DNA from 4 places in the Pseudomonas sp. SP16.1 genome. Region 4 is predicted to be linked to each of the others. Evidence: predicted binding sites of a transcription regulator. Region 4 holds the regulator's gene; each other region holds the start of a gene.

Region 1 (7,495 bases), 1.4 Mb from region 4:
GCGACAGGTACACGGTGGCGAATTCGCCGCCCATGAAGGGGGCGGCCGTATCGGCATCGCCGCCGAGCAGTTCCAGGACGCTGAAGCTGTGGCCCTTGGCCTGGAAGATGCGGCCGTGCTCGATGGCGCCGAGCTGGCTGATGGTGCCGTCGGCAGGGCTGAGGATCGCGCCTGGTGTGGCGTCCAGCGGCCTGGCCTGCTCCTTCAGGGCGCGGGTGAAGAAGGCGTTGAAGTGCTCGTAGGCGGTCAGGTCCTCGACCAGCGCCTGGCTCATGTCGACCTGGTAGTGCTTGGCGAACAGCTTGATGAGGATGTTCTTCAGCCAGCTGATGCGGCATTCGGCGAGGCAGCCGACCAGCCGCGACAGCAGGTGGTGGGGCAGCAGGTACTGGCTGAGGATAAAGAGGCGTTGTTTCATCGTGGTTCCTTGAGGACTCGGGGGCCGGTGCGGACGAGGCGAGCGGCTCCCAGACGGTTTTCGGCGGTTCAGCGTTCGACCGGGGTGTCGGGCAGATTGCCCCACTCCGACCAGGAGCCGGCATAGGCCTTCACCCGCGGATAGCCCAGCGCCTTGGCCACCAGGTAGGTGAAGCCGGAGCGGCGATGGGTCTGGCAGTGAGTGATCACTTCCTTGTCCGGGGTGATGCCGAGGCTGTGCAGCACCTCGGCGATATCTTCGCGGATGCGCAGGTCGCGCTGCGGGTCCATGCCGGCGGTCCATTCGAAGTTGACTGCGCCGGGGATATGGCCGCCGCGCGCCGCGCTGAGCTTCTCGCCGCGAAACTCCTCTGGTGCGCGTGCGTCCCAGATCGCCAGGTCGGCGGCGCCCAGGCGCGCTTGCAGATAGGCGCAATCGGCCGTCGGCGCATCGTCGAGGGTCAGTTGCACGTGGCCGGCGAGCGGTGCCGGCACGGCCTGGCTCAGCTCGCGTCCTTCGCCGATCCAGGCCCGCAGGCCGCCGTTGAGGAAGTGGTAGTGGCGGTGGCCGATCACGTCGAGCAACCAGATGAAGCGACCGGCCCAGCCCCCGCCCTCGTCGTCATAGACGACGTAGATGGCGTCGGCGCGGTGGCCCAGTTCGCCGAACAGCGCCTCGATTTGCGCCAGCGGCGGGAGCAGTCCGGGAGCGGGGGGCTGCCCCAGCTGCGTGCGTTTGCTGTCGACCCAGCGCGCGCCGGGGATGTGCCCGGCGGCATAGCGCGCCGCGCCGCTGAGGTCGACCAGGATCAGCTCGGGAGCGTCGAGGCGGCTGGCCAGCTCGGCGGGCTCGATGACCAGCGGCAGATTGGCGAAGGCGGGCATCGAGGCCTCCATCTATGAAAAGGAGGCTGATTGTAGCGGAAAGCATCGGCTGCGCGCGTGGCATCGCGCGCAGGGCTCAGCGAGGGCGTCTGGCGAAGCTGGTCAGGGCGCGCTCGATGCACTGCACGGTCTTGCCGAACGCCTGCAGGCTGCGCTCGTCGAGCGGCTGGCCGGCCTGGTCCGCGACCAGCAGCATCACCACCCGGCCGTTGCTGGCCAGCGAGCGCAGCAGCAGGTGTTCGCCGGGGAACAGCGCTTTCAGGCTGCCCGGCAGCAGGGCGGAGAACTGGGCGATATTGGCCGGGCTCAGGCGCAGCTGGCCGGGCTCGGCGAGCAGCCGGCGCAGCACTTGGCTCTGTGCCGGGTCAAGGCTCAGGGCGCTGGCGCCCGGCTGCAGGCCCGCCTGCTGCTGGGCCTGCAGGCGGCTGTGCTGACGGTCGGCGAGCAGCAGCAGTACCCGGTTCAGGCCGCTGGCTTGCACGGCGTCGCGGGCGCAGGCGGTCAGCTGCTGGACATTGGCGAAGGCGCTGGGCTCGGCCAGCAGGCGCGCGCAGTGCCGGCGCCAGTCGACGAGATTGTCGGGCTTGGCCAGCGGGCGGGGCGGCAGAGGTTGCAGGCGGCGCGCGTCCCAGGGCCAGAGCAGCGCCTGCGCCGGGTGCCAGAGCGCGGCGTCCTGGCTCAGGCGCGCGCTGCTCACCGCCTGCTGATGGACTTGCTGCTGCACCTCGCCCAGCGGCAGCTGCAGGTAGAGGCCGGTGAAGCGCTGCCAGCGCAGGCTGTGCGGAGCGTTCCAGGCGTGATGCGCCGACAGCGCCAGGCCGTTGGCCAGCAGGATGCAGTTGCTCGGCTGGGTCACCCAGCGGCGCAACGGGATATCGGCGTCGAGCAATTGCTGCTGGTGCAACGGGTGCTCGTTGTCGCGGGCGATGTGCAGCGCCCTGACCAGCAGGCGGCGATCGCGTTCGAGCAGGCGGTAGCCCTGCACTATCCACTCCGGCAGGCGCCAGCGCTCGGCCAGTTGCAGGCACAGGGCGATGAGTGGCACGCCGAGCAGCTCATGCTCCACCCTGGCCGGCCGCTCGCCCTTGAGCAGCACGCGCTGTTCCCAGGCCTCGAACAGCTGCGGATGGGCGCACAGCAGCGGCCAGAGCGGGGCGAGAAACAGCAGGCTGCAGCCGTGCAGCTCGTTCCACAGGCGCGCCAGACGTGCGCCGAACAGGCCGCGCGCCTGCTGGCTGGCATGCTGGCTGACCAGCAGTATCTGCCGCAGGGCCAGGGGTATCTCGCTCTCGGGCAGCGCCGGCGCCTGGTTGAGCAGCGCCTCGCAGCGCTTCAGGCCGAGGCGGGCGAGGGCCGTTTCCAGGCTGTCGGCCGGATCGCTGAGGCTGCCGCCGGCCTGGTTGGCCTCGCGCAGCACCTGCAGGGCGAAGGTGGGGCTGAGTTCGATGGCGTCGGCGATCTCGCGCCAGGTTCTGCGGTTGTCACCGAGGATGCGGCGCAGGCGCGCATGCTGCTCCTGCTCGATGGGCAGGGGTAGCTTGGCCAGCTGTTGCAACCAGGCGTCGAGACTGCGCGGCAGAGGCTTTGGCGTGGACATGTGGGTTGAGCCGAACTGGCTTTTGACCTTAACTGGCTATAGTCTGGCGTATAAGTTCCGATAATTAGAAGGGTTGTTTTTAATAACCCTCTCTCCTGGCTCTGCAAGCATCCTTTCTATGGCAAAAATCATCGGCATCATTGTGGTACTGGGCTGCGTGTTCGGCGGCTTCGTGCTGTCCGGCGGGCAACTGATGGCCCTGGTCCACCCTTTCGAGATTCTGATCATCGGCGGTGCGGCGCTCGGCGGCTTCCTCCAGGCCAACCCGGGCAGCATGTTCATGACGGTGTTCAAGAAGTCGGTGAGCATGTTCGGCACGCGCTTCACCCATACCTATTACCTCGAGGTGCTCAAGCTGCTCTACGAGATCCTCAACAAGAGCCGTCGCGAGGGCATGATGGCCATCGAGGCGGATGTCGAGGACCCCAATGCCAGCCCGATCTTCAGCAAATATCCGGGGGTGCTCAAGGATGCGCGGATGACCGCGTTCATCTGCGACTACCTGCGCATCATGTCTTCCGGCAACATGGCGCCGCACGAGCTGGAGGGCCTGTTCGACATGGAGCTGGCCAGTTTCAAGGAGGAGGTGGAGCACCCCGCCCACGCGGTAGCCAAGGTCGCCGACGGCCTGCCGGCCATGGGTATCGTCGCCGCCGTGTTGGGGATCGTGATCACCATGTCGATCCTCGCCGAGGCGGACAACGCGCAGATCGGCGAGAAGGTCGCCACCGCGCTGGTCGGTACCTTCCTCGGCATCCTCGCCTCCTACGGCTTCTTCGGCCCGCTGTCGACGGCGCTGGAGCACGACGCCAAGGAGGAGGTCAACCTCTACGAGGCGATCAAGGCGACCCTGGTGGCCTCGGCCTCGGGTATGCCGCCGAGCCTGGCGGTGGAGTTCGGTCGCAAGGTGCTGTTTCCGGCACACCGGCCAAGCTTCATTGAGCTCGAACAGGCCGTGCGCGGAAACTGAGTCGTGGAAAACAACCAGCCGATCATCGTCAAACGCGGCAAGAAGGTCGCCGGCGGGCACCACGGTGGCGCCTGGAAGCTCGCCTTCGCCGACTTCGCCACGGCGATGATGGCGTTCTTCCTGGTGATGTGGCTGATGTCCTCGGCCACTCCGGAGCAGAAGAAGGCCATTTCCGGCTATTTCCAGGACCCCATCGGTTTCACCGAGAGCGCCAGCCCGCATGCCGTCGACCTCGGCGGCTCGCCGACGCCGGCCCCGGAGCGCACGCTCAATCCGGAAATCCAGGACCTGACCGACAGCCCGGACGTGGAGATCGACCCCGATCAGGTCGAAACGCTTGCCGACAAGCTCGAGCGCGAGCGCCTCGAGCTGCTGCTGCAGGAGCTGCAGAACAAGGTGGAGGAGAACCCCGAGTTGCAGCGCTTCAAGGACCAGATCCTGTTCGAGATCACCCAGGACGGCCTGCGCATCCAGATCATGGACGCCGAGAACCGCCCCATGTTCGCCCTCGGTAGCGCCAACCTGCAGCCCTATTTCGAGGACATCCTGCTGGCCATGGCCGATACCATCCGCGCGGTGCCGAACAAGATCAGCGTCAGCGGCCATACCGACGCCAAGCCTTTCGCCGGTCGTGGCGATTTCGGCAACTGGGAACTGTCGGCCAACCGTGCCAATGCCGCGCGGCGCACCCTGATCGCCGGCGGCTACGCCGAGGAACAGGTGGCGCGGGTGGTCGGCTACGCCTCTTCGGCGCTGTTCGACCGCGAGGACCCCTTCAATCCGGTCAACCGGCGCATCGACATCATCGTGCTGACCAAGAAGGCGCAGCGCGCCATCGAGGGCGAGCAGGGCGGCGACGAGGCCCAGCCGGCGGCACCGGCCGACGCTGCGCCGGGCGCGCCTGCAGCGAGCCAGTCGCTACCGTCCGAGCAGGTGCGCGAACGCCTGAACATCTTCGAGGACGGTGCGCTGCAGTTCGATCAGCCGGTCGACCAATAGGGCGTCAGCGCCGACCCGTTCACCGCCGCTCAATATTCGTCTGCGGGCAGGCTGGCCAGGATATGCCGGTAGCTGGCCATGCGCTGCGGCTGGATGCGCCCGTCCTCCAGCGCCTGCAGCAGTGCGCAGCCCGGCTCGCGATCATGCTTGCAGTCGCGGAAGCGGCAGCGCCCGAGCAGCTCGTGGAACTCGATAAAGCCGGCCTCGACGTCGTCGCGGCTGACATGGCCGAGGCCGAACTCGCGGATGCCGGGCGAGTCGATCAGCTGGCCGCCGCCGGGAAAGTGGAACAGTCGCGCGGTGGTGGTGGTGTGGGTGCCCTTGCCGGTCAGCTCCGACAGCGCGCCGACGCGGGTATCGACCCCGGGCAGCAGGCTGTTGACCAGTGACGACTTGCCCACCCCGGACTGGCCGACGAACACGCTGACGTGGCCGTCCAGGCGTTTCTTCAGCTGCTCCATGCCGTCGCCCTGATGGGCCGAGACCTCCAGCAGCGGGTAGCCAAGCTGGCGGTAGACGCCGAGCAGGGCGTCGAGCGCGACCTGGTTCTGCGCATCGATCAGGTCGGCCTTGTTCAGTAGCAGCAACGGGCGGATGCCAGCGTGCTCGGCGGCCACCAGATAACGGTCGATCAGGTTGGCGTGCGGCTCGGGCAGTGGGGCGAAGACGATGACGATCTGATCGACGTTGGCCGCCACCGGCTTGAGCGCGCCGCGCATGTCCGGTCGGCACAGCTCGCTGTTTCTCGGCAGCTGCGCGACTATCACGCCGTCGCCCTGGTTGCCGGCGCGCCACACCACCTGGTCGCCGGTGACCAGCGCCGGCAGGTTGGCGCGCAGGTGGCAACGGTAGGTCTGGCCGGCCAGCTCGCCCTGCAGCGCCTCGATCTCCACCTGCACGCCGAAGTGGGCGATCACCAGGCCGGTCTGCTCCGGACCCAGGTCGCCGCCTTCCAGGGCCTCCACCGCGCGCGATTCGCGCTTGGCGGCGCGCGCCGCGCGTTCGCCCTGGATCTTTTCGATGCGCCAGCTCTGGCGGCGGTTGAGTTGGCGTTTGGCCATGGGGATTCCGAGTGGGTAGAGTTGCCGGGAAACAAGCCGCGCGAGTTTAGCACGGGCGTTGCGGCATCGATTTGGGCTTCAGGAGTGGGGATGAACGAGAATCAGGAGGCGCTGCGGCGACCGTGGCGACGGGTACTGCTGGCCCAGGGGCTGGCCGTCGTTGCGCTGCTGGCGGCGGTCTATCTGCTGGCGCTGCTGTCGCCGCTGCGCCTGTCGCTGTGGCTGGCGGCGCTGTTGCAGGGCGCTCTGGCGGCGGCCATCGGCTGGCGCCTGGGGCTGTCGCGCTGGTGGCTGTGGATCAACCTGGCGTTCCTGCCGGCGCTATGGCTGCTGCAGCAGGCGGCGCTGCCGGGCTGGCTCTACCTGCTGGGGTTCGCCCTGCTGTTGCTGGTCAACTGGAACAGCCTGGGCGAGCGGGTGCCGCTCTACCTCAGCGGCAGGCGCGCGCGCCAGCAGCTGGGCGAGTGGCTGGCGGCGCGCGAGCAGCCGGCGCATTTCGTCGACCTCGGCTGCGGCGCCGCCGGCACCCTGCTGCACCTGGCGCGGCGCTTCCCGCGCGGGCGCTTCATCGGCGTCGAGAGCGCGCCCTTGTTGTTTCTGCTGGCCTGGCTGCGCTGCCTGTCGCAGGGCAACTGTAGCATCCGCTACCAGAGCCTGTGGCACACCCAGCTGGCGCCGTTCGATGCCGTCTACTGCTTCCTCTCGCCGGTTCCGATGCCGCGCCTGTGGGCCAAGGCGTGCAGCGAGATGGCGCCCGGCAGCTGGTTGATCAGCAACAGTTTCGCCATCCCCGGGGTGGCGCCCGATGCACGGTGCGAACTCGGCGAGGGGCGGCAGACCGAGTTGCTGTTCTGGCAGATGGGCGGCGCCGATATCCGTTAGCAGGCCGTTTAAAAATGTTGGCGAGGCAGCCAGCGCAAGGCAAAAACAGGCAAGGACGCGGAGTTTACGAGCTGTAAATGAGCAGTCCGAGCCTGTTTTTAACGCGGCGATGGCAACGCAGGTAGTTTTTCAACAGCCTGTTAGACTTGCCGCCTGAGCCAAGGAGCCCTCCACCATGCAGAACCCCAACAACTTGATCTGGATCGACCTGGAAATGACCGGCCTGGAGCCGGAGCGGGATGTGATCATCGAGATGGCCACCATCGTCACCGACAGCGAACTGAACGTGCTGGCCGAGGGCCCGGTGATCGCCGTTCACCAGAGCGACGCGGCGCTGGCCGCGATGGACGAGTGGAACACCCGCACCCATGGCCAGAGCGGCCTGACCCAGCGCGTGCGCGAGAGCCGCATCGACACCGCGACGGCCGAGGCGCAGACCCTCGCCTTCCTCGAACAATGGGTGCCCAAGGGTGCCTCGCCGATCTGCGGCAACAGCATCGGCCAGGACCGGCGCTTCCTCTACAAGTACATGCCCAATCTTGAAGCCTACTTCCACTATCGCTACCTGGACGTCTCGACCCTGAAGATCCTCGCCGGCATGTGGGCGCCGCAGGTCCGGGACAGCTTCCAGAAGACCGCCACCCACCAGGCGCTGGACGATATCCGCGAGTCCATCGCCGAGCT
Region 2 (7,495 bases), 300 kb from region 4:
CCGCCGCTGGGCCTGGACGGCAGGCGCGAGGATGGCGGCTCGGCCTTCAGCGTCGGCTCGCACAACGGTTTGCGGCCGTTCTTCGCCGAGGTCTATCGCTGCATGGCGGCGCTGGGCTTGCCGCGCGACACCTTCATGCACGAGATGGGCACCAGCCAGTTCGAGATCAACCTGCTGCACGGCGACGCGCTGCTGCTGGCCGACCAGACCCTGCTGTTCAAGCACCTGCTCAAGGAGGTCGGGCTCAAGCACGGCCTTGCGGTGGTGTGCATGGCCAAGCCGCTGGCGCACACCCCGGGCAGCTCGATGCATATCCACCAGAGCGTGGTGGAGCAGGGTAGCGGGCGCAATATCTTCAGCGCCGACGACGGCGAGGCGACCCCGGCCTTCTATCACTTCATCGGCGGTCAGCAGGCGGCGCTGGCGGACTTCACCCTGCTGTTCGCGCCCCATGTGAACTCCTACCAGCGCCTGTGCCATCCCTATGCCTCGCCGAACAACGCCTGCTGGTCGCTGGACAACCGCGCCGCCGGCCTGCGCATCCCGGCCAGTGCGCCGGTGGCGCGGCGGGTGGAGAACCGCCTGCCCGGTGCCGACGCCAATCCCTACCTGGCCCTGGCCGCGAGCCTGGCCGCGGGCCTGCATGGCTTGGAGCGCGAACTGCAGCCGAGCGCGCCGATCCAGGGTGAGTTCGAGGTGCCCGACGAATTGACGCTACCCTGTACCCTGCACGCCGCCATCGAGCGTCTGAAACGCAGCGAGCTGGCGGTCGAACTGTTCGGTACGGAATTCATCGAAGGTTACATCGCCAGCAAGGCCCTGGAGCTGACCAGCTTCTACGATGAAATCACCCCCTGGGAGCGCCGCGTGCTGGCCGCGCAGGCCTGACCGGCCGCCGCCCCCGATGTATTCGCGCAGCAGCACCGCGCGCCCAGCCGGGCGCGCCCCGCACAAGGAGCCGTAGCCGTCCATGCGCCTGATCTGGAAGTCGTTCCGTTCGTTGTATTTCGCCACCTTGCTGATGCTGCTCGGCTCCGGCCTGCTCAGCACCTACCTGGCCCTGCGCCTGGCCGACACGGTGGACGGCCTGTGGGTCGGCGCGCTGATGGCGGCCAACTACTTCGGTCTGGTGCTTGGTGGCAAGCTGGGCCACAGGCTGATCGCCCGGGTCGGGCATATCCGCGCCTACGTCGCCTGCGCCGGGGTGGTCACCGCCGCGGTGCTCGGCCATGGGCTGGTGGAGTGGCTGCCGCTATGGCTGCTGTTGCGCATGCTGGTGGGCCTGGGAATGATGTGCCAGTACATGGTCATCGAGAGCTGGCTCAACGAACAGGCCGGGCCCAACCAGCGCGGCCTTGTGTTCAGTGGCTACATGGCCGCCTGTTACCTGGGGCTGATCCTCGGCCAGCTGGTACTGGTGGTGCATCCGACCCTAGGCCCGGAACTGCTGATGCTGATCGCCCTGTGCTTCGCCCTGTGCCTGGTGCCGGTGGCGCTGACCCGGCGCCTGCATCCGGCGCCGCTGCATCCGGCGCCGCTGGAGCTGCGCTTCTTCCTCAGCCGGGTGCCGCTGTCGCTGACCACGGTGGCGGTGGCAGGCCTGCTGGTCGGCGCCTTCTATGGCCTGGCGCCGCTCTACGCGACGCGCATGGGCCTGAGCACCGAGCAGATCGGTCTGTTCATGGGCAGCTGCATCCTCGCCGGCCTGCTGGTGCAGTGGCCGCTGGGCTGGCTGTCGGATCGGCGCGACCGGGTGGTGCTGATCCGCGGCTGCGCCGTGCTGTTGCTGCTGGCGGCGCTGCCGCTGGCGCTGTTGCAGCAGGTGACGCTGCTGCCGCTGTTCGGCATCGGCTTCGTGGTCAGCCTGATGCTGTTCAGCCTCTATCCGCTGGCGGTGGCACTGTCCAACGACCATGTCGAGCCGGAGCGGCGGGTGTCGCTGACCGCCATGCTGCTGGTCACCTTCGGCGTCGGCGCCTGTATCGGCCCGCTGCTGGCCGGGGTGCTGATGCGCTACTACGGCGCCCACATGCTCTACGTGTTCTTCTGCGCCTGCGCGCTGATCCTGGTCTGGCGCATCCGTCCCGAGAAGGTCACCCATCTGCACCAGGTCGAGGACGCGCCGCTGCATCACCTGGGTAGCCCGGCCAACGTGGCCGGCTCGCCGCTGATGGCGGCGCTCGATCCGCGGGTCGACGAGCAGACCGTGCAGGAGCAGATGCAGGAGTCGGTCGGGCCGAGCGGAGAGGAGCCGGACGCGCCGCGGCCGAGCCCATGACCCGGCTCAGCGTCGTCATTCCGGCGCTGGACGAGGCCGCCGCGCTACCGGCGCTGCTCGATGACCTGAGCGATCTGCGTGCCGGCGGCGCCGAACTGATCCTGGTCGACGGCGGCAGCCGAGACGGCACCGCCGAACTGGCTGCGGCGCGGGTCGACCGTGTGCTGCACAGCCCGCCCGGTCGGGCGCGGCAGATGAACGCCGGCGCCGCGCAGGCCCGCGGCGACTACCTGTGGTTCCTGCATGCCGACACACGGCTCGACGGCGCATGCCTGGCCGCGCTGTGGCGGGCGCTGGCCGAGCGGCCTCGCTGGGGACGTTTCGATGTGCGCCTGTCGGGCGCTGGCCCATCGCTATGGTTGATCGGCCAGATGATCAACCTGCGTTCGCGCCTGACTGGCATCGCCAGCGGCGATCAGGGCATTTTCGTCTGCCGCGGGCTGTTCGAGTCGCTTGGCGGCTATGCCGAAATTGCGCTGATGGAAGACCTGGAGCTGTGCCATCGGCTCAGGCGCGAAGGACGACCGCGCTGTTTGCGGCCACCGCTCTCGACGTCGAGCCGGCGTTGGGAGCAACATGGCGTCTGGCGCACGGTCTGGTTGATGTGGCGTCTGCGCCTGGCTTACTACCGTGGTGTCAGCCCGGATGCATTGGCTGACCGCTATCGAGGAGGAGCACGACGATGACCACGCTGTCACTCCACCTGCTGGCGCGTGCGCCCGTTCCCGGGCGGGTCAAGACGCGTCTGATCCCGGCGTTGGGCGAGGAGGGCGCGAGCCGCCTGCAATGGGCGCTGCTGGAACAAACCCTGAAGCTGCCGCCGCTGGCCTTCGAGGAGCGCTTCCTCTGGCTGGACGGCGAGGCCGAGCGACCGCTGCGACAACTGGCCGAGCGCCAGGGCTGGGTGCTGATGGAGCAGCCGGCTGGCGACCTCGGCGAGCGCATGCGGCGCATCGCCGCCCTGGGCCTGGCCGAGCATGATGGCGTGGTGCTGATCGGCAACGACTGCCCCCTGCTCGATGGCGATTACCTGCAACAGGCCTGTGCGGCGCTGGCCGAACATCGCGCGGTACTCGGCCCGGCGGAGGACGGCGGCTACGTGCTGCTGGGGTTGCGCAGCCTGGATCACAGCCTGTTCGAGATGCCCTGGGGCGGTGATCGGGTACTGGCCTGTACCTGCGAGTGCCTGCGCCGTCTGGGCTGGCCGCATCACCTGCTGCCGACCCTGTGGGACGTGGACCGACCGCAGGACCTGGCGCGCCTGACGGAGCTGGATGCGCGCTGGCGCAACCTGGTGCACTGAAGCCTAGAACAGGCCGTCACCCTCGGTACGCCGCGCTTCGCGCTGCAGCTGGTAGACGAACCGCTCGATCTGCCGCTGCTCCAGGCCGCTGATGCGGTAGAAACGGGTGCCGACGAAGGTCATGTCGAGCTTTTCCTCGTACTGCACATGGCGCAGCTCCACCGCGCAGGTGACGGCGCCGAACGGCAGCTGGGCGGTGAGGCGTTCCTGGACCTGGCCGTTGTGCAGTTGCTGGCTGAGGTTGCCGGCGAAGCGCAGCTTGCAGCCGGTGGCGGAGATGTCCAGCAGGTGGCCCTGAAACGTCTCGCGCAGCTTGTCGCCGGCCAGCACGACCTTGACCAGGTCGGTCTGCTTGAGCGAGGCGCGATAGGCGCTGCGGCGCTGGTGATAGGTCACCTCCAGCGGCAGCGGTGCCCAGTAGCAGGGTGCGCCATCCAGCTCGCCGAGCTGCACGTCATGCTCGCAGGACCAGGCCACGCGCACGCCGTCGCGATAGGCCTCGACGTTGAAGGCCTCGCCCTGCCTGAGGAAACGTTCGCCGTCGGTGGGGATGATCTCGTCCAGCGCCATGCGGTTGCGGTCGCGGTCGATTTCCACCAGGTAGCTCTGGAAGCGCTGGCCGCGATCCTTGAAGAGGATCATCAGAGGATCGTGGTTCTGTTGTAGCTGGCGCAGGGTGGCAATGATCTCCACGGGCGTTTTGAGCACCTTGGGCGGCTGAGGACCACTTTCCTCGTTGAACGCGCTGGACACAGTTCGGAACTCTCCGAGTCATGGACTACAACGGCACTAGCATACTGGCGGAGTGCCTGCATGTCCCTGTGCTTTTTCTGGTGGGGCTTCAAGCCTGACTGAGCGGCCTGTGCTGGGCGATTCTAGCGGCGCTGCCACGACTGTCATAGAGCCCCGGGGTTTCGCCGCCACGGAGGATGCCGAGAATGCTGCCGACCGAGGCCTGGTTGGCGCGGATCAGCCGACCGTTGCGCAGGTTGGCCTCCTGGCAGCGCTGCAGCAGGGCGCTCAGCTGTTCGCTGCGCGCCAGCAACTGCTCGCCGACGTCCGAGCCTGCCGCCAGCGCGCTCAGGCCAGCGCGGTCGGCGCTCAGGCCGGCGCTCTGCAGCAGGCGGCTGCGCTCACTGCCGTGCTGCTGGAGTAGGGCGAGCAAGGGTTGCTTGTCGTTGAGCAGACTGTCCAGGCGCGGCAGGTCGCGCTCGGTCAGGGCCTGGAATTCGGCATCGATCAGCTCGAGCAGTCGCTCGCTGGTGCCGATATCGGTGGTGAACAGGTCAAGCAGGGCAGTGTCGTGCATGGCGGGCTCTTGGGGGTCGGGCGTCCAACACCCCCAGCGCAGCCCGGAGACTAGCGCTGGGATTCGAAATCAAGCAGTTTCTGGGCGACGCGCTGGCTGTCGATCTGGTAGCTGCCGTCGGCGATGGCCTGTTTGAGCTGGGCGACGCGCTCCTTGTCGACGACCGGCTGGTCGCGCAGCTTGTCGCCGATCTGCTGCAATTGCTGGGCCTCGCGGCTCAACTGCACCGACTCGCCGCTCTTGGCGATGTTCTGCTCGTCGCCGGCGGCAGGGGCACGGGTCGGCTCGGCCGGCTCGTTGCGATTACCTGCCTGAGTCGCGCCGGTACGCCCCGCATTGGCGGGCGTATTGGCATTGTTCAGCCGGTTGAAGTCGATGACCATGATGCAGAACCTCGGACGATTGTTGGACGCTTGCCAAGCTTCTCGGCGGCGGCCGGTAAAACTTTAGGGTTAATTTCTCTGCGTCGTTGGACAGTGTAGAAAATCGCCTGTTCGTTGCGCCACAAGAAACATGCCTACATGGCCACTTGCACTTGGCCGGGACCGACGACGCGGGCGCGAACCACCCGTTGCGAGCGCAGGTTGCGCACATTGATCTGCTGGCCAGGGGCGCCGTCGCTGAGCGCCTCGCCGGGCATGCGCACGTTGACCGTGCCGCTGCTCGCGCTGATCACCACCTGGTCGCCGCGGCGGATTGCCTCGGCGACCTGCAGGTGGTTGGGCGCCAGGACCTGAGCGCTGGGTAGCGGGCGCGTCAATTTCTTGCCGATCGCCTGCGCCGGATCGGTGAGGTAGCCCTGGCGGAGCTGGGCGACGTCGCGCTCGACCATGCCCAGGTCGGCGCTACCGACCAGGCTCATGCGCTTGAGCGGACGGCTCAGCACTACCACCTCGCGGAACAGGCGCACTTCGGCCGGCACGAACACCGTCCAGGGTGCGCTGCCGTCGCAGCGTACCCGCGTGGTGACGCGCCCCAGCGGCTGCGCCGGGCTCTCCAGGCTGACGCTCAGAGGCGAATCGCACAGCGGCATGCGCAGCCGCGGGTCGAGGCGATTGACCTGGACCTCGTGGCGACCCTGGATTTCGCTACGCTGTAGATAGTCGCTCACCGCCTGCTCAAGAAAGGCTTCGGTGGCGCCGATAAGCTCGTCGGGGCTGGTGACGGCCGCCGTGGCGGCGCCGCTGTAGCCGGCTGCCGGCAAAGCGAGTAAAACGAGCAGGGCGCCCAGGCGCTTTGCCGATTGCTGACGGAATGATGACGTTCTTGGCTTCATGGCCAATGCAAAGCAAGCCCCGTGCCGCCTGCTAGGCTGCACGGGCAGGCGTTACTAGACGAGGAGGGGACCGGGCATGGCCGGGTTGATGGATACGGTTAACCAGCGTACTCAGCTGGTGGGGCAGAACCGTTTGGAGCTGTTGTTGTTCCGCCTGGAAGGCCCGCAGCTGTACGGTATCAATGTGTTCAAGGTGAAGGAGGTGCTGCAGTGCCCCAATCTCACCATCATGCCCAAGTCCAGTCCGGTGGTGCGCGGCGTGGCCAATATCCGCGGCGGCACCATTCCTATTCTCGATCTGTCCATCGCCACCGGGCGTGCGCCGCTGGAGGATCTCAAGACCAGCTTCGTGATCATCACCGAGTACAACACCAAGGTGCAGGGCTTTCTGGTGCGCTCGGTGGAGCGCATCGTCAATATGAACTGGGAGGAGATCCATCCGCCACCCAAGGGCGCCGGGCGTGACCACTACCTGACGGCGGTGACCCGCCTGGATAAGCAGTTGGTGGAAATCATCGACGTGGAGAAGGTGCTCGCCGAGGTCGCGCCGACCTCCGAGGCGATCTCCGCCGGGGTGATCGACGAGCAGGTGCAGAGCCGTGCGGCGACCAAGCACGTGCTGATCGTCGACGACTCCTCGGTGGCCCGCAAGCAGGTGTCGCGCTGTCTGCAGACCGTGGGCGTGGAGGTCACCGCGCTGAATGACGGTCGCGAGGCGCTCAACTACCTCAAGGCGATGGCCGACGAGGGACGTCGTCCCGACGAGGAACTGCTGATGCTGATCTCCGACATCGAGATGCCGGAGATGGATGGCTATACCCTGACCACGGAGATTCGCAGCGATGCACGCATGCAGAAGCTGCACATACTCCTGCATACTTCGCTGTCCGGGGTGTTCAACCAGGCGATGGTTAAGAAAGTGGGGGCCGACGACTTCCTCGCCAAATTCAAGCCGGACGATCTGGCCTCGAGGGTGGCCGAGCGGATACGTGTGGCGGATGGGGGCTGAGGGGGCGACCTTTTGGCGAACGTGATGGCGGGTGAGGCGGCGCGAGTGTCTTCAGGTAATTTGGATTTCGAGCAGTTCCGGGCGTTCTTGGAAAAGGCCTGCGGCATTCTGCTGGGTAGCAACAAGCAGTACCTGGTTTCCAGTCGCTTGAACAAGCTGATGGAACAGAACGGCATCAAGAGCCTGGGAGAGCTGGTGCAGCGCATGCAGAGCCAGCCGCGCAGCGGTCTGCGCGAGCAGGTGGTGGATGCCATGACCACCAACGAGACCCTGTGGTTTCGCGATACCTATCCCTTCGAGGTGCTGAAGAACCGGGTGCT
Region 3 (7,495 bases), 1.6 Mb from region 4:
GCTCGCCGACTGCTGGGTGGCGGCGGGATTCGTGCGCAGCGCGGTATGGGATCACCTGCATCAGCGGCTTGACTCCGCCCTGCCGACGGATATCGATGTGATCTGGTTCGACGGCGCGTCGGCCTGCAAGACGGTGGACGGCGAGATCGAGGCCGCCCTGCGGCGCTGGGACGAGACGCTCGACTGGTCGGTGAAGAACCAGGCGCGCATGCATCGGCGCAATGGCGACCGTCCCTACACCTCGGCAACCGATGCAATGCGCCACTGGCCGGAGACGGCGACCGCCGTCGCGGTAAGGCTGGGAGCCGACGACCGTATCGAGGTCGCGGCGCCGTTCGGCCTGAATGACCTGTTCGACCTGATCGTGCGGCCCACGGCACGCTTCAAGGGCGAGAAGCGACAAGCTTATCTGGATCGTCTTCGCGCCAAGAACTGGCTCGCGAACTGGCCCGATCTGACGATTCTCTAACCGGACCATCAGGCTCATCCCATCGGCGCTCTGCTCGCCTGCAAAGCGCGGCGCTCAGCCTTTCAGCGCCGCCTCGATCCTGGCGATATCGATCTTGCTCATCTCCATCATCGCCTCGAACGCGCGCTTGGCGGCCGCGCGATCCGGGCTGGCGATGGCCTCGGTGAGGATGCGCGGGGTGATCTGCCAGGAGATCCCCCACTTGTCCTTGCACCAGCCGCATGCGCTGGCCTGGCCGCCGTTGTCGATGATCGCGTGCCACAGGCGGTCCGTCTCGGCCTGATCGTCGGTCGCCACCTGAAAGGAGAACGCCTCGTTGTGCTGGAACGCCGGGCCGCCGTTCAGGCCGAGACAGGGAATGCCCATCACGCTGAACTCGACCGTCAGCACATCGCCCTGCTTGCCGGACGGATAGTCGCCGGGCGCGTGATGCACGGCCTGCACCGCGCTGTCGGGGAAGGTTTCGGCGTAGAAGGTCGCAGCCTCCAGCGCGTCGCGGTCGTACCAGAGGCAGATGGTGTTCTTGCTGGTCATCGCGAATCTCCAGGGTTGGGGATAACCCGGGGAGTCTAGACAGTCTGTAGGAGCTGGGTTCGCGGCCAGCCCAAAGGACAGGTGCGCGAGGCAGGCGATGGCCAAAGTCGCGGAGCGGGCCGCTGGAACAACCATTTCCTTGCGGCGGGGCGGAGCGCCGCTCGTTCTAGGCGCCGGCGTTCTTTTTCTGCAGGATGACTGACGCCTCGTTGCAGGCCTGCTGGAAGACCTCGCTGCCGATCCACTGCGCCGCCCTGCCTTCGTCCTCATCGTGGAAAATCGCGCGATAGAGGATCAGCAGCCCCATCATGAAGTCGATGGCCGCATCCTCCGCTTCCTCGGCGACCACCAGTTCCAGCACGGGCTATTGCAGCAACACCAGGCACATCGCCAGCAGGCTGACGTCCTCGCCGACCTTGATCGCCTGCAACAGATCGTCGAAGTGCGCCGGGTCGAAACCATTCTCCTCGATGTCCTTGCAATCGAAGGTGTGCAGGTCGATGGCCACATCATCGAACGGCTCGTCGATCAGCGGATTGGCCAGAACCGTGAGGATGAGATGGCTCTTGGCCTTGCTCATGCGGTTCTGCTTGGTCTTGGCTTTGACCCGCCTGGCGCGTTCTTTCTGTTTATCGGGGAAAGCCATGCAGGCGTGTGGCCAGAGCAATGGCCCGAGGCAATCGGGCGCCTACTGTAGTCAGTCCGGGCGGGCGCGGCGGTGGGAGACTCTTGCTGCGCTAATGACCGGCTTTTGGCCGAGACTCGCTGGTGGCAATAGGCTAGAGTCGGCCAGGAGCAGTCACTCGGGCTATAAATAAATCCATCCCCTTTCCCGCACTGCGGGTTGAAATTAGCCGCATTGCTAATGCCCGCTTTTGGCCGGTTGGCAGGGGCGATGGCGATAGTCATCGACTGATGGCTCGCGCTGGCGGCAGCCGCTCAACCCAGGTGCTGCCGACGAAAGCATCTAGACGTGGCATGCGGGGCTTAAGTTCGCCCCCGGCTTGCCGTTAACAAAAACAGGATTATCCGGATGGCCAGGAATCTAGATGCTTAATCTATTTCGTAGAAGATCTGCCTTGGATGTGATGGATGCTATCGAGCAGACGCAGGGGGTCATCGAGTTCGATCTTGACGGCAAAATAATTCGAGCCAACAAGAATTTCCTGGACTTGTTGGGCTATTCGCTCGACGAAGTTCGCGGCCGCCATCACAGCATCTTTGCCATCCCTGATTACGCCCGGAGCCCGGCATACAGCTCCTTCTGGCAGGATCTGCGGGCAGGCAGGTCTCAGACTGGAGAGTTCAAGCGGCTCAGCAAAAGCGGGGAGCCTGTTTGGATTCAGGCGACTTACACCCCGATTATTCGTGGCGGCAGGGTCCAGCGGATCATCAAGTTTGCCACTGACGTTACCGCCCAGGTGATCGAGGGCGCACGCATCCGCGCACAGATGGAGGCCATCAATCGTTCACAGGCGGTTATCGAGTTCGGCCCCGACGGCACGATTCTCGAAGCCAACGAAAACTTCCTCAATCTGATGGGCTATTCCCTGGCAGAGATTCGCGGCAAGAAGCACCAGATTTTCGTCCGTGAGTCCGAGCGCACATCCAGGTCTTACGCCGACTTCTGGAACAAGCTGCGCGCCGGTAACTTCGAGACAGCCGAGTACGAAAGGATCACCAAGAGTGGCCGTTCTGTCTGGATTCATGCCACCTATAACCCCATTTGCAGCTCCGATGGCGAGGTTGTGCGAGTCATCAAGTTCGCCAATGACATCACCGCCGAGGTGCTTCGCAATCAGGAATTCAAGCTGCTCTCCCTGGTCGCCAACGAGACGGACAACTCTATCGTCATCACCAACAGGGATGGCTTCATCCAGTACGTGAACCAGGGCTTTACCAAGCTCACCGGCTACAGTCTGGATGAAGTGGTCGGGAAGAAGCCGGGCGACTTCCTGCAGGGGCCGGCCACGGACATGGACACCGTCGGGCAGATCAGGGACGGCCTGCGTAACAACCGCCCCATTTACAACGAGATCCTGAACTACGGGAAAACGGGCGAGCACTACTGGATTTCGCTGGCGATCAATCCCATCTTCAACGCTGCAGGTGAGGTCGAGCAGTTCATCTCAATCCAGGCCAATATCACCCAAACCAAGGAGCTGTCCCTTGAGTCGGAAAAGCGCTTTGAAGCTATCAGCGTCACCAATGCCGTAGCTGAATGGGAAACTGATGGCTTGATCTATTCGGCCAACGATTACCTGGTCCAGCACCTTGGTTTCCAGCAGGCATCGGAGCTGCTGCACCTCAAGCTCAACCTTCGCGATATTCTGGGCGGCGAACTCTTTTCGAGACTGCTCAAGGGCGAGCAATACGCTGGCGGTTATACGATCCCAGGCAAGGATGGGCGTACCATCCAATTCAGCGGGGCCGTCTGCCCGATCACCGATTCGATTGGCAGGATTCAGCGCCTGGTCAGCTACGGCATCGACGAGCAGGCCAAGCAGGATGCCTCGCTGGTCACGGACCGCGAGATGCGCCTTGTACAGGAGTCGAGCACCCAGATCGCCAACATCATCGCAACGATCAACTCGATCACCCAGAAAACCAACCTCCTGGCCTTGAATGCCGCCATTGAGGCGGCCAGGGCCGGTGAGTCCGGACGCGGCTTTGCCGTGGTCGCCGATGAGGTTCGCAAGCTCGCCCAGCAGTCCGCCGATTCAGCAACAGAGATCACCCAGTTGGTCACCGAAAGCACCGAACGAATCGACCGCTTGAGCGCATCCCTGAATGCCCTGCTGTCCTCATCGTAGATGCCAGGCTCTTGCGCCTATGTGCCCATCCTCTCATCTGGCTTCTGATCCAGCCGCTGTCACCAACTGAATCGCACGAGCTTTAGTAGCCATTGGATGGCTACTTCTGGTCGATTGTGGCCGAAAGCCCCCTCCCCATTCACCGCCCACCCACCGGCGCATGCACGGCCATCAACTCCGCCACCCAGTCGATAAACACCCGCAGCTTGGCGCTGACATGGCGGTTCGGCGGGAAGGCCAGGTACATCGGCATCGGCGCCATCTGCCAGTCCTCGAACAGCGGCAGCAGCTCGCCGCTGGCCAGGTGCGGCTTGGCCATGTAGTGCGGTAGCCAGAGGATGCCCAGGCCGGCCAGGCCCGCGGCGAGGTAGGCGTTGCCGTCGTCGACCGTCAGCAGCGGGCGGCCCTGGGCCTCCATGCTTTCCGCGCCCCGCTGCATAGCGTAGGGCAGGGCCTTGCCCGTGCGGGACCAGAGAAAGCCGACCGTGCTGTGCCTGCCCTCCTCCAGCTCACGCGGGTGCGCCGGCGTGCCGCGGCGCTGCAGGTAGCCCGGCGTGGCGTAGACGCCGAGCTGCAGGTCGGCCACATGCCGCGCCACCAGGGACTGGTCGGTGATCTCGCCGCCACGCACCACGCAGTCGACGTTCTCGCCGATGATGTCGACGATGCGGTCGCTCACGCCCATGCTCAGCTGGATTTCCGGGTAGCGCGCGTAGAACTCCGGCAGGGCCGGGATCAGCAGCATGCGCGCCAGCGGGCTGGGCACGTCCACCCGCAATCGCCCGCGCGGCGCCAGCGAGGCGCTGGACAGACTGGTCTCGGCGTCGTCCATATCGGCCAGCAGGCGCACGACGCGCTCGTAGTAGGCCACACCGTCGGCGGTGACCTTGACCCGGCGCGTGGTGCGGTTGAGCAGGCGCACCCGCAGCCTCGCCTCCAGTTGCTGGACGAGCTGGGTGACGCTGGTCTTGCTCATGTGCAGGGTGGCGGCCGCCTTGGTGAAGCTGCCGGTTTCCACCACGCGGGCGAAGGCCTGCATCGCATCGAAACGGTCCATTTCATGCCTCGCTCGGGTCGGGATTGTTTGGATTCTACAAACAGTCATGACCAGAGTTGCTCGTTTATCCAGGCCGGCGGTGTTTCTACAGTGACTCCATCGTTAACCGCGGGCCGCGACGGCCCCGATGGAGGCACCCCATGAGCAGCACCCGTGACGTCGTTTTCCCACCCGAGCGCCATGCCCTGTACGAGCTGCACCGCTATTCGCCGGCGATTCGCTCCAACGGCTTTCTGTTCGTTTCCGGCCAGGTCGGCAGCCGCAAGGATGGCTCGGCCGAGCCGGACCTGGCGGCGCAGGTCCGTCTGGCCTTCGCCAACCTCAATGCGATCCTGGCCGAGGCCGGCGGCAGCTTCGATGATGTGGTCGACACCACCATCTTCATGGTCGACCCCGATTCGAAGTTCGAGACCATCTGGGAGGTGGCGGCCGAATACTGGGGCCAGGCGCCCTACCCGACGGTGACCGCCATCGGCGTGACCTGGCTGTCCGGCTTCGACTTCGAGATCAAGGTGATCGCCAAGTTGCCGCAGTAGCGCTCGGGTTGGCTGCCACCGCTACTACCTCGGTCCTCCCCCCAGCCCCGCTCTGCGCCCCAGCCCTTCGCAGGGCTCAGGGCGCTGCAGCGGGCGAAGCGGTGCTTCGCTATTTCCGCTTACGCCCCATAAATGGGAGGGGAGCAAAAACTCACTTGCGCGAAGCCGGCAGCAGCCGCACAACCAGCGCACCGCAGGACGCGACGATGGCCAGCGCCACCACCCCGTTCCAGCCCCACTGCGCTAGCGCCAGGCTGCCGAGCCCGGCGCCGCTCGCCATGCCGATGAACACCCCGGTGAACAGCACGGCGTTCAGGCGACTGCGCGCCGGCGGATCGATGCCGTAGACGATGGTCTGGTGCGCGACCAGCGTCGCCTGGATGGCGAAGTCGAAGCCGATGGCGGCGACCACGATCAGGCCCAGCCGAGCCTCCAGCGGCACGGCGTCGGCCAGGCCCAGCACGGCGAACGAGACCACAGTCAACGCCGCGCCGAGGCGGGTCACCCGCTCGGGGCCGCGGCGATCGGCCAAGCGCCCGGCCAACGGCGCCGCCAGCGCACCCGCCGCACCAGCCAGGCCGAACGCGCCGGCTGCCGCGCTACCCAGGCCGAACTGGCTGTGCAGCATCACCGCCAGCGTCGACCAGAAGGCGCTGAAGGCCACCGACAGCAGGCCCTGGGCCAGCGCGGCGCGGCGCAGGGCCGGATAGCGCGACCAGAGCTTGAGCATCGAGCCGAGCAGCGCGCCGTAGCCCAGCGAGGTGGTGGCGGCGAAGCGCGGCAGGCCGCGCCAGGCGCCAATGGCGAACAGCGCGATGGACACTGCCGCCACCGCGTATACCGCGCGCCAGCCGAACTGCTCGGCGATCAAGCCGCTCATCACCCGCGACAGCAGAATGCCGAGCAGCAGGCCCGTCATCACCGTGCCCACCACCGTGCCGCGTTGCGTCTCCGGCGCCATGGTCGCGGCGGCCGGAACGATGTCCTGGGCCATGGTGGCAGCGAGGCCGATGGCCAGGCTGGCGACCAGCAAGGCGCCCACTCCCGGGGCGATGCCACTCAGCAGCAGGGCCAGCATCAGCATGCCTGCCTTGGCCAGGATGATCCGGCGCCGGTCGTAGCGGTCCCCCAGCGGCGCCAGCAGCAGGATGCCGAGGGCATAGCCGAGCTGCGTCAGCATCGGCAGCATGCCGACCGCACGCTCGCCGGCCTGGATATCGCTGCCGAGCACGCCCAGCATCGGCTGGCTGTAGTAGAGCGTGGCGACGCTGAGACCCGCGCCCGTGGCCAGGAGCAGAACCAGCCCGCGCGACAGCGCCGGGGCGCGCTGCTCGAGCGTGGCGGATAGAGAGGAGGAGGTCATAAGCGAATTCCCTGGGGATTTGAACGAGGTCGTCATTCTTATCGCGTATTGGAAGACGCTGTAGTAGCCTCACAGGCAAATCCATTATGCGTATAACGTATGAACGAATCCGTCGTCCCCGGCCTCGATCGCATCGAGCTGTTGCGCACCTTCGTCCGCATCGTCGATGCCGGCAGTCTTTCCGCCGCCGCCGCGCAATTGGGCACCACGCAACCCACCGTCAGTCGTCGCCTGCAGGCACTGGAACGCTCGCTGGGCCTGCAACTGCTCAACCGCACCACCCACGGCATGCAGCTGACCGGCGATGGCGAGCGCTGCTACACCTATGCCAGGCAGGTGCTGGAAAGCTGGATGGAGATGGAGGACGAGCTGATCGGCGCGCGCGACGACCCGCGCGGCACGCTGCGCGTGCAAGTCCCGCATGCCTTCGGCCAGGACCAGCTGATCGCCCCGCTGGGCGACTACCTGCGCCGCTACCCGAACGTCAGCGTGGAGTGGGTGCTGCACGATCGCAGCCCCGATTTCACCGCCGAGGGCATCGATTGCGCGATTCAGGTCGGGGTCATCGAGGATCCTTCGGTTGTCGCCATCCGCCTCGGCGAGGTGCCGCGCATCGTGGTCGCGGCGCCGCAGCTGCTCGGCGACGAGCCGCTGCCCGCCTCGACCGAACAGCTGCAGCGCCTGCCCTGGCTGGCGCTACGCACCTACTACACCGACGAGGTC
Region 4 (7,495 bases):
ATGCAGCTGCTGGCCAAGAGCTCGCCGAAGCTGGCCGAGGAGCTGGTGCCGGGCCTGGTGTCGCTGTCGACCCTGCTCAAGGTGCTGCAGGCACTGCTGCAGGAGCAGGTGCCGGTGCGCGACATCCGCACCATCGCCGAGGCGATCGCCAACGTCGCGCCGAAGAGTCAAGATCCCGCCGCGATGGTCGCCGCGGTTCGCGTGGCGCTGGCCCGCGCCATCGTGCAAAGCATCGTGGGACTAGAGCCGGAGCTGCCTGTGATCACCCTCGAGCCAAGGTTGGAACAGATATTGCTGAACAGTCTGCAGAAGGCCGGTCAGGGCAGCGAGGATGGCATCCTCCTCGAACCGGGCATGGCCGAGAAGCTGCAGCGTTCCCTGGTGGAAGCGGCGCAGCGCCAGGAAATGCTCGGCAAGCCGGTGATCCTGCTGGTGGCCGGTCCGATCCGGGCGATGCTGTCGCGCTTCGCGCGGTTGGCGGTCTCCAGCATGCACGTGCTGGCCTACCAGGAAATTCCGGACAACAAGCAGGTCACCATAGTCGCCACTGTGGGCCAGAACTGAGGTAAAGGGTCATGCAGGTCAAACGCTTCTTCGCCGCCGATATGCGGACCGCCATGAAACTGGTGCGAGACGAGCTGGGCGCCGACGCCGCGATCATCGGCAATCGCCGGGTGGCCGGCGGCGTCGAGCTGACAGCGGCGCTGGACTACCAGGTGACGCCTGCGCCGGTGCGGCCCAATCCCGCCCTGGAGGCCGAGCTGCGCAAGACCCAGGCGCGCATCGCCAGCGCCCAGGCCGAGCTGGCCACCCGCGCCGAGCAGGACGCCGGCAAGGATCGCCAGCTGTTCGCCAATGAATCGCTGGTGGCGCCGGAGCTGCCGGTGACCCCGGTCAAGCCGCAGCGACCGGCAGCCGAGCCCGCGCCGACGCAGCCCGGGGTCGATCCGTACGCGCTGGACGCCATGCGCTTCGAGCTCAACGGCCTGCGCGAGCTGATCGAAGTGCAACTGGGCTCCATCGCCTGGGGGCAGCTGCAGAACCGTCGTCCGCAGCAGGCCAACCTCTGGCGCCGCCTGCAGCGCATGGGCCTGCCCGCCGATCTGGCGCAGGCGCTGCTGAACAAGGTCGCCGACGTCGCCGAGCCGCGCCAGGCCTGGCGCATGCTGCTGGCCCACCTGGCGCATGCGATCAAGACGCCGCAGGTCGAGCCGCTCGAGGAGGGCGGGGTTATCGCCCTGGTCGGTCCGGCCGGCATGGGCAAGACCACCACCCTGGCCAAGCTGGCCGCCCGTTATGTGCTCAAGCACGGCGCGCAGCAGGTCGCCCTGGTCAGCATGGACAGCTACCGCATCGGTGCGCAGGAGCAGCTCAAGACCCTGGGCCGCATCCTCGGCGTGTCGGTGACCCAGGTCGATCCCGGCCAGTCGCTGCTGCAGGCGCTTGCGCCGCTGGCGAAGAAGCGCGTGGTGCTGATCGACACCGCAGGGCTGCCGAGCAGCGACCCGGCGCTGCGCCTGCAGCTGGACAGCCTGGCGGGGCGCGGCATCCAGGCGAAGAACTATCTGGTGCTGGCGGCCACCAGCCAGAACCAGGTGCTCAAGGCCGCCTACCATAGTTACAAGCGCTGCGGCCTGGCAGGCTGCATACTGACCAAGCTGGACGAGGCGGCGAGCCTTGGCGAGGTTTTGGCTCTGGCTATAGGCCAGCATCTGCCGGTAGCCTATGTCACCGACGGCCCGCGGATTCCGGACGACCTGCAGGTGCCGCGCAGCCATCAGCTGGTCAGCCGTGCGGTGGGCCTGCAGGCTGCCGACGAGCCGAGCGAGGACGCCATGGCGCAGCTGTTCGCCGGCCTCTACCAGAACCCGGCGCGGCGCGCCGGCTGAAGACGACGAGAATGTGACAGCCACCGGCGGCAAGCCGCCGGAGTGAACGGCCGAAGGGCCAAGTCGAAGTTAGACAAGGTGTGTAAGACATGGGTATGCATCCCGTACAGGTGATCGCGGTGACCGGCGGCAAGGGTGGCGTCGGCAAGACCAATGTGTCGGTGAATCTATCGATGGCCCTGGCCGACCTCGGTCGCCGGGTGATGCTGATGGACGCCGACCTCGGTCTGGCCAACGTCGACGTCCTGCTGGGGCTCGCGCCCAAGCGCACCCTGGCCGACGTGATCGCCGGCGAATGCGATCTGCGCGACGTGCTGCTGCAGGGGCCGGGCGGGATCCGCATCGTGCCGGCGGCCTCCGGCACGCAGAGCATGGTCAACCTCTCGCCGATGCAGCATGCCGGGCTGATCCAGGCGTTCAGCGAGATCGGCGAGAACCTCGACGTGCTGGTGATCGACACCGCCGCCGGCATCGGCGATGCGGTGGTGAGTTTCGTGCGCGCCGCCCAGGAGATCCTCGTGGTGGTATGCGACGAGCCCACTTCGATCACCGACGCCTACGCGCTGATCAAGCTGCTCAATCGCGATCACGGCATCAGCCGCTTCCGCGTCCTGGCCAACATGGCACATAGCCCCCAGGAAGGGCGCAACCTCTTTGCTAAGCTGACCAAGGTCACCGATCGTTTCCTCGATGTCGCCCTGCAGTATGTCGGCGCCGTGCCCTACGACGAGTGCGTGCGCAAGGCCGTGCAGAAGCAGCGCGCCGTCTACGAAGCCTTCCCGCGATCCAAGTGCGCTCTGGCGTTCAAGGCGATAGCCCAAAAGGTCGATAGCTGGCCGCTGCCGGCCAACCCCCGCGGCCATCTGGAGTTTTTCGTCGAGCGTCTGGTGCAGCAACCGACGGCAGACAGCGCCGTATGACAGCAGCTTCTGGACTTCGTATGTACAACAAGGCGCAGGCACGGGACTCCCAGCACCAGTTGATCGAGCGCTATGCGCCGCTGGTCAAGCGTATCGCCTATCACCTGCTGGCCCGTCTGCCGGCCAGCGTGCAGGTCGACGACCTGATCCAGGCGGGCATGATCGGCCTGCTCGAGGCCTCGCGTAAGTACGACGCCGGCAAGGGTGCCAGCTTCGAGACCTTTGCCGGCATCCGCATCCGTGGCGCCATGCTCGACGAGGTGCGCAAGGGCGACTGGGCGCCGCGTTCGGTGCACCGCAACAGCCGCATGGTCAGCGACGCGATCCGCGCGGTGGAGGCCAGAACCGGACGCGACGCTAAAGATCAGGAGGTTGCGGCCGAACTCCAATTGAGTCTCGAGGATTACTACGGCATCCTTGGCGACACTTTGGGCAGCCGCCTGTTCAGTTTCGACGACCTGATGCAGGACGGCGAGCACGGCGCTCTGCACGAAGACGCCGGGCATTCCCCGCCCGAACCATCGCGGGACCTCGAAGACGAACGTTTCCAGAAGGCACTGGCAGAGGCCATCGCCGGCCTGCCGGAGCGCGAACGTCTGGTGCTGGCGCTGTATTACGATGAAGAGCTGAATTTGAAGGAGATCGGTGAAGTGCTGGGGGTCAGCGAGTCGCGCGTCAGTCAGTTGCACAGCCAGTGCGCAGCGCGTCTGCGCGCGCGCCTGGGTGAGTGGCGCGCCAGCTGAAGCCTGGCTGCTCGGCCGGTTTCACGATTAAAGGACGTCATTGCGAGCGCAATGCGTTTGGGACTGTACGGAGGTCGACTTGGACAAGAACATGAAAATCCTCATCGTTGACGATTTCTCGACGATGCGACGGATCATCAAGAACCTCTTGCGGGACTTGGGTTTCACCAACACCGCCGAGGCCGACGACGGCACTTCGGCCTTGCCGATGCTGCAGAGCGGCAGCTTCGACTTCCTGGTGACCGACTGGAACATGCCCGGCATGACCGGCATCGACCTGCTGCGCGCGGTGCGCGCCGACGAACGGCTCAAGCACCTGCCGGTGCTGATGGTTACCGCTGAAGCCAAGCGTGACCAGATCATCGAGGCTGCCCAGGCCGGGGTGAACGGCTATGTGGTCAAGCCCTTCACTGCCCAGGTGCTGAAGGAAAAGATCGAGAAGATCTTCGAGCGGGTAAACGGCTGATGTCAGCCGCGAGGGTGCTATGGAACACGATGACTCCACGCTGGGTGACCTCGAGTCGACCCTGAAAACCAATGCCCGCGAGTTGGTCGACAGCCTGGAAAAAGGCGACTTCGGCGCCGCGGTGCAACTGATCAACGAACTGAACAAGGTCCGCGACCACGGCCTGTATCACGAAGTCGGCAAGCTCACCCGTGAGCTGCACAACGCCATCGTCAATTTCCAGATCGATCCGCGCATGCCGCACGCCCAGGAGCTGTCGCAGATCGCCGATGCCACCGAGCGTCTCAACTACGTCGTGACCATGACCGAACGGGCGGCCAACCGCATCATGGACCTGGTCGAGCAGAGCGCGCCGCTGGTCAACGATCTCGGCGACGAGGCGCAGAGCCTGAGCGCCGAATGGGGCCGCTTCATGCGTCGTGAGATGGGCGCCGACGGTTTCCGCGAGCTGGCCAAGCGCATCGAGCTCTTTCTCGCCCGCAGCGAGCGCGACAGCGGCAAGCTGTCCGGGCACCTCAACGACATCCTGCTGGCGCAGGACTATCAGGACCTGACCGGCCAGGTGATCAAGCGCGTCACTCAACTGGTCACCGAGGTGGAAAGCAACCTGCTCAAGCTGGTGCTGATGGCCAGTCAGGTCGACCGCTTCGCCGGCATTCAGCACGACCACGACGCGCTGCGCGCCGAACAGGAAACGCTAAAAGAGCCATCTCGGGGTGAAGGTCCGCAGATTCATGCCGATAAGCGTGATGACGTCGCCTCCAGTCAGGACGATGTCGACGACCTGCTGTCCAGTCTTGGATTCTAAGGAGTTCCCCCCCTATGAGCTTCGGCGCCGATGAAGAAATCCTCCAGGACTTCCTGGTAGAGGCCGGCGAGATTCTCGAACAGCTGTCCGAGCAGTTGGTGGAGCTGGAAAGCCGCCCTGACGACATGAACCTGCTCAACGCCATCTTTCGCGGCTTCCACACCGTCAAGGGCGGGGCGGGCTTCCTCCAGCTCAACGAACTGGTGGAATGCTGCCATATCGCCGAGAACGTCTTCGACATCCTGCGCAAGGGTGAGCGGCGCGTCGATGCCGAGCTGATGGACGTGGTGCTCGAAGCCCTGGATGCGGTCAACGGCATGTTCGGCCAGGTGCGCGAACGCAGCGAGCCGACGCCGGCCTCGCCGGAGCTGCTGGCGGCGCTGGCGCGTCTGGCCGAACCGGCCGGCGCCGAGCCCGCTGCCGTGGCGCCGGCTGCCGCGGCGGAGCCGGAACCTGTCGCGGCCTGCGGCGATATCACCGACAGTGAGTTCGAACAGCTGCTCGATGCCCTCGGCGAGGCACCGGCCGACGACGGCGTGCCGAGCAGCGAGGAGATCACCGACGACGAATTCGAGGCACTGCTCGATCAGTTGCATGGCAAGGGGCAGTTCTCCGCGCCGACCGAGAGCCCGTCCGGCGCCGCCGCGCCCGCGCCGACGAGCGACGAGATCACCGACGACGAATTCGAGGCGCTGCTCGATCAGCTGCATGGCAAGGGCCAGTTCTCCACCGTGGCCGAGGCCTCGGCGCCGGTCGCGGCGGCGCCTGCGGCAAGCGTGACGCCGGCCAGCGACGAGATCACCGACGACGAGTTCGAATCCCTGCTCGACCAGTTGCACGGCAAGGGCAAGTTCGCCCCGCCCGTCGAGGCCGCGGCCGCCCCGGTTGCCCCGGCCAAGCCGGCTACGGCGTCTGCGAAGCCGGCCGCGAAGGCCGAAGCCGCTGCGCCCAAGTCTCCTGCCGCGCCTGCCGCCGCAGCGGACAAGGCGCCGGCGGCCAGCGAGGCGGAAACCACCGTGCGGGTCGATACCGCGCGCCTGGACGAGATCATGAACATGGTCGGCGAACTGGTGCTGGTGCGTAACCGCCTGGTGCGCCTGGGCCTCAACAGCGGCGACGAGGCCATGTCCAAGGCGGTGTCCAACCTCGACGTGGTCACCGCCGACCTGCAGACCGCGGTGATGAAGACCCGCATGCAGCCGATCAAGAAGGTCTTCGGCCGCTTCCCGCGCCTGGTCCGTGACTTGGCGCGCAGCCTGAAGAAGGAAATCAGCCTGGAGCTGGTGGGCGAGGAGACTGATCTCGACAAGAACCTGGTCGAAGCCCTGGCCGACCCGCTGGTGCACCTGGTGCGCAACGCCGTCGACCACGGTGTCGAATCGCCGGAGGAGCGCGAGGCCGCCGGCAAGCCGCGTACCGGTCGGGTGGTGCTGTCCGCCGAGCAGGAGGGCGACCATATCCTGCTGATGATCAGCGACGACGGCAAAGGCATGGACGCCAATGTCCTGCGCGCCAAGGCCGTGGAGAAGGGCCTGCTGGACAAGGATGCGGCCGAGCGCCTGACCGAGCTGGAGTGCTACAACCTGATCTTCGCCCCGGGCTTCTCGACCAAGACCGAGATTTCCGACGTCTCCGGCCGCGGGGTCGGCATGGACGTGGTCAAGACCAAGATTGCCCAGCTCAACGGCACGGTCAACGTGTTCTCGCAGAAGGGCCAGGGTTCGCGGATCGTCATCAAGGTGCCGCTGACCCTGGCGATCATGCCGACTCTGATGGTGATGCTGGAAAACCAGGCCTTCGCCTTCCCGCTGGTCAACGTCAACGAGATCTTCCACCTCGACCTGTCGCGCACCAACGTGGTCGACGGCCAGGAAGTGGTGATCGTCCGCGACAAGGCGCTGCCGCTGTTCTACCTCAAGCGCTGGCTGGTGCCGCAGGCGTTTCACGAGGGGCAGCGCGAGGGCCATGTGGTGATTCTCACCGTCGGCAGCCAGCGCATCGGCTTCGTCGTCGACCAGCTGGTCGGCCAGGAGGAGGTGGTGATCAAGCCGCTGGGCAAGATGCTCCAGGGCACGCCGGGCATGTCCGGGGCCACGATCACCGGCGATGGGCGCATCGCCCTGATTCTCGACGTGCCGAGCATGCTCAAGCGCTACGCTCGGCGTTTCTGATGGGTGCGGCGCGGGCCTTGTCCGCGCCGGTTGGCATGAAGTCGCGTAGCGACGACCTCCTCGTAGCCTTCTCCCCCTAGGGAAAAGGTGGCGCTCAGCGCCGGATGAGGGCGGCGGATAGGCCGCGAAGGCTTTCATGAATCGGGGTGCCGTCGCGGCATACCCGTTAGGAGTGTGTATGGCGGTCAAGGTTTTGGTGGTGGACGACTCCGGCTTCTTTCGCCGGCGCGTTTCGGAAATTCTGTCGGCCGACCCCAATATCCAGGTGGTGGGCACGGCCACCAATGGCCGCGAGGCCATCGATCAGGCGCTGGCGCTCAAGCCGGACGTGATCACCATGGACTACGAGATGCCGATGATGGACGGCATCACCGCAGTGCGGAACATCATGCAGCGCTGCCCGACGCCGGTGCTGATGTTCTCCTCGCTGACTCACGAGGGGGCCCGCGTGACCCTGGACGCCCTGGACGCCGGGGCGGTGGATTTCCTGCCGAAGAA

What was found. Region 4 encodes FliA, which starts transcription of late flagellar genes. Its sites were predicted from a motif close to CTAAAGTTTNNNNNNNNNNNGCCGNTAA; they were not measured.
Region 1: the regulator FliA is predicted to act here: its motif matches at 2,936-2,963, upstream of motA (flagellar motor stator protein MotA).
Region 2: the regulator FliA is predicted to act here: its motif matches at 5,313-5,340, upstream of flgM (flagellar biosynthesis anti-sigma factor FlgM).
Region 3: the regulator FliA is predicted to act here: its motif matches at 1,990-2,017, upstream of ACUTAF_RS04170 (methyl-accepting chemotaxis protein).

Annotation. Positions count from the first base shown of each region.
Region 1 is NZ_JBQYFZ010000001.1:3,853,349-3,860,843, reverse strand. Features, by position in the region: gene asd (archaetidylserine decarboxylase) at 1-418, opposite strand, end outside; gene ACUTAF_RS18350 (rhodanese-like domain-containing protein) at 487-1,302, opposite strand; gene ACUTAF_RS18345 (HDOD domain-containing protein) at 1,379-2,899, opposite strand; gene motA (flagellar motor stator protein MotA) at 3,018-3,869, shown strand; gene motB (flagellar motor protein MotB) at 3,873-4,868, shown strand; gene rsgA (small ribosomal subunit biogenesis GTPase RsgA) at 4,898-5,929, opposite strand; gene ACUTAF_RS18325 (class I SAM-dependent methyltransferase) at 6,020-6,811, shown strand; gene orn (oligoribonuclease) at 6,987-7,495, shown strand, end outside.
Region 2 is NZ_JBQYFZ010000001.1:2,768,816-2,776,310, reverse strand. Features, by position in the region: gene ACUTAF_RS13395 (glutamine synthetase family protein) at 1-888, shown strand, start outside; gene ACUTAF_RS13390 (MFS transporter) at 971-2,278, shown strand; gene ACUTAF_RS13385 (TIGR04283 family arsenosugar biosynthesis glycosyltransferase) at 2,275-2,964, shown strand; gene ACUTAF_RS13380 (TIGR04282 family arsenosugar biosynthesis glycosyltransferase) at 2,961-3,581, shown strand; gene ACUTAF_RS13375 (flagellar brake protein) at 3,585-4,334, opposite strand; gene ACUTAF_RS13370 (flagella synthesis protein FlgN) at 4,423-4,890, opposite strand; gene flgM (flagellar biosynthesis anti-sigma factor FlgM) at 4,941-5,273, opposite strand; gene flgA (flagellar basal body P-ring formation chaperone FlgA) at 5,408-6,166, opposite strand; gene ACUTAF_RS13355 (chemotaxis protein CheV) at 6,243-7,175, shown strand; gene cheR (protein-glutamate O-methyltransferase CheR) at 7,221-7,495, shown strand, end outside.
Region 3 is NZ_JBQYFZ010000001.1:827,877-835,371, reverse strand. Features, by position in the region: gene ACUTAF_RS04185 (nucleotidyltransferase family protein) at 1-469, shown strand, start outside; gene ACUTAF_RS04180 (VOC family protein) at 524-1,003, opposite strand; partial or broken gene ACUTAF_RS04175 (hypothetical protein) at 1,170-1,649, opposite strand; gene ACUTAF_RS04170 (methyl-accepting chemotaxis protein) at 2,053-3,816, shown strand; gene ACUTAF_RS04165 (LysR family transcriptional regulator) at 3,956-4,873, opposite strand; gene ACUTAF_RS04160 (RidA family protein) at 5,014-5,409, shown strand; gene ACUTAF_RS04155 (MFS transporter) at 5,561-6,772, opposite strand; gene ACUTAF_RS04150 (LysR family transcriptional regulator) at 6,872-7,495, shown strand, end outside.
Region 4 is NZ_JBQYFZ010000001.1:2,472,458-2,479,952, reverse strand. Features, by position in the region: gene flhA (flagellar biosynthesis protein FlhA) at 1-564, shown strand, start outside; gene flhF (flagellar biosynthesis protein FlhF) at 576-1,889, shown strand; gene fleN (flagellar synthesis regulator FleN) at 1,979-2,809, shown strand; gene fliA (RNA polymerase sigma factor FliA) at 2,806-3,552, shown strand; gene ACUTAF_RS12000 (chemotaxis response regulator CheY) at 3,644-4,018, shown strand; gene ACUTAF_RS11995 (protein phosphatase CheZ) at 4,038-4,826, shown strand; gene ACUTAF_RS11990 (chemotaxis protein CheA) at 4,841-6,997, shown strand; gene ACUTAF_RS11985 (protein-glutamate methylesterase/protein-glutamine glutaminase) at 7,176-7,495, shown strand, end outside.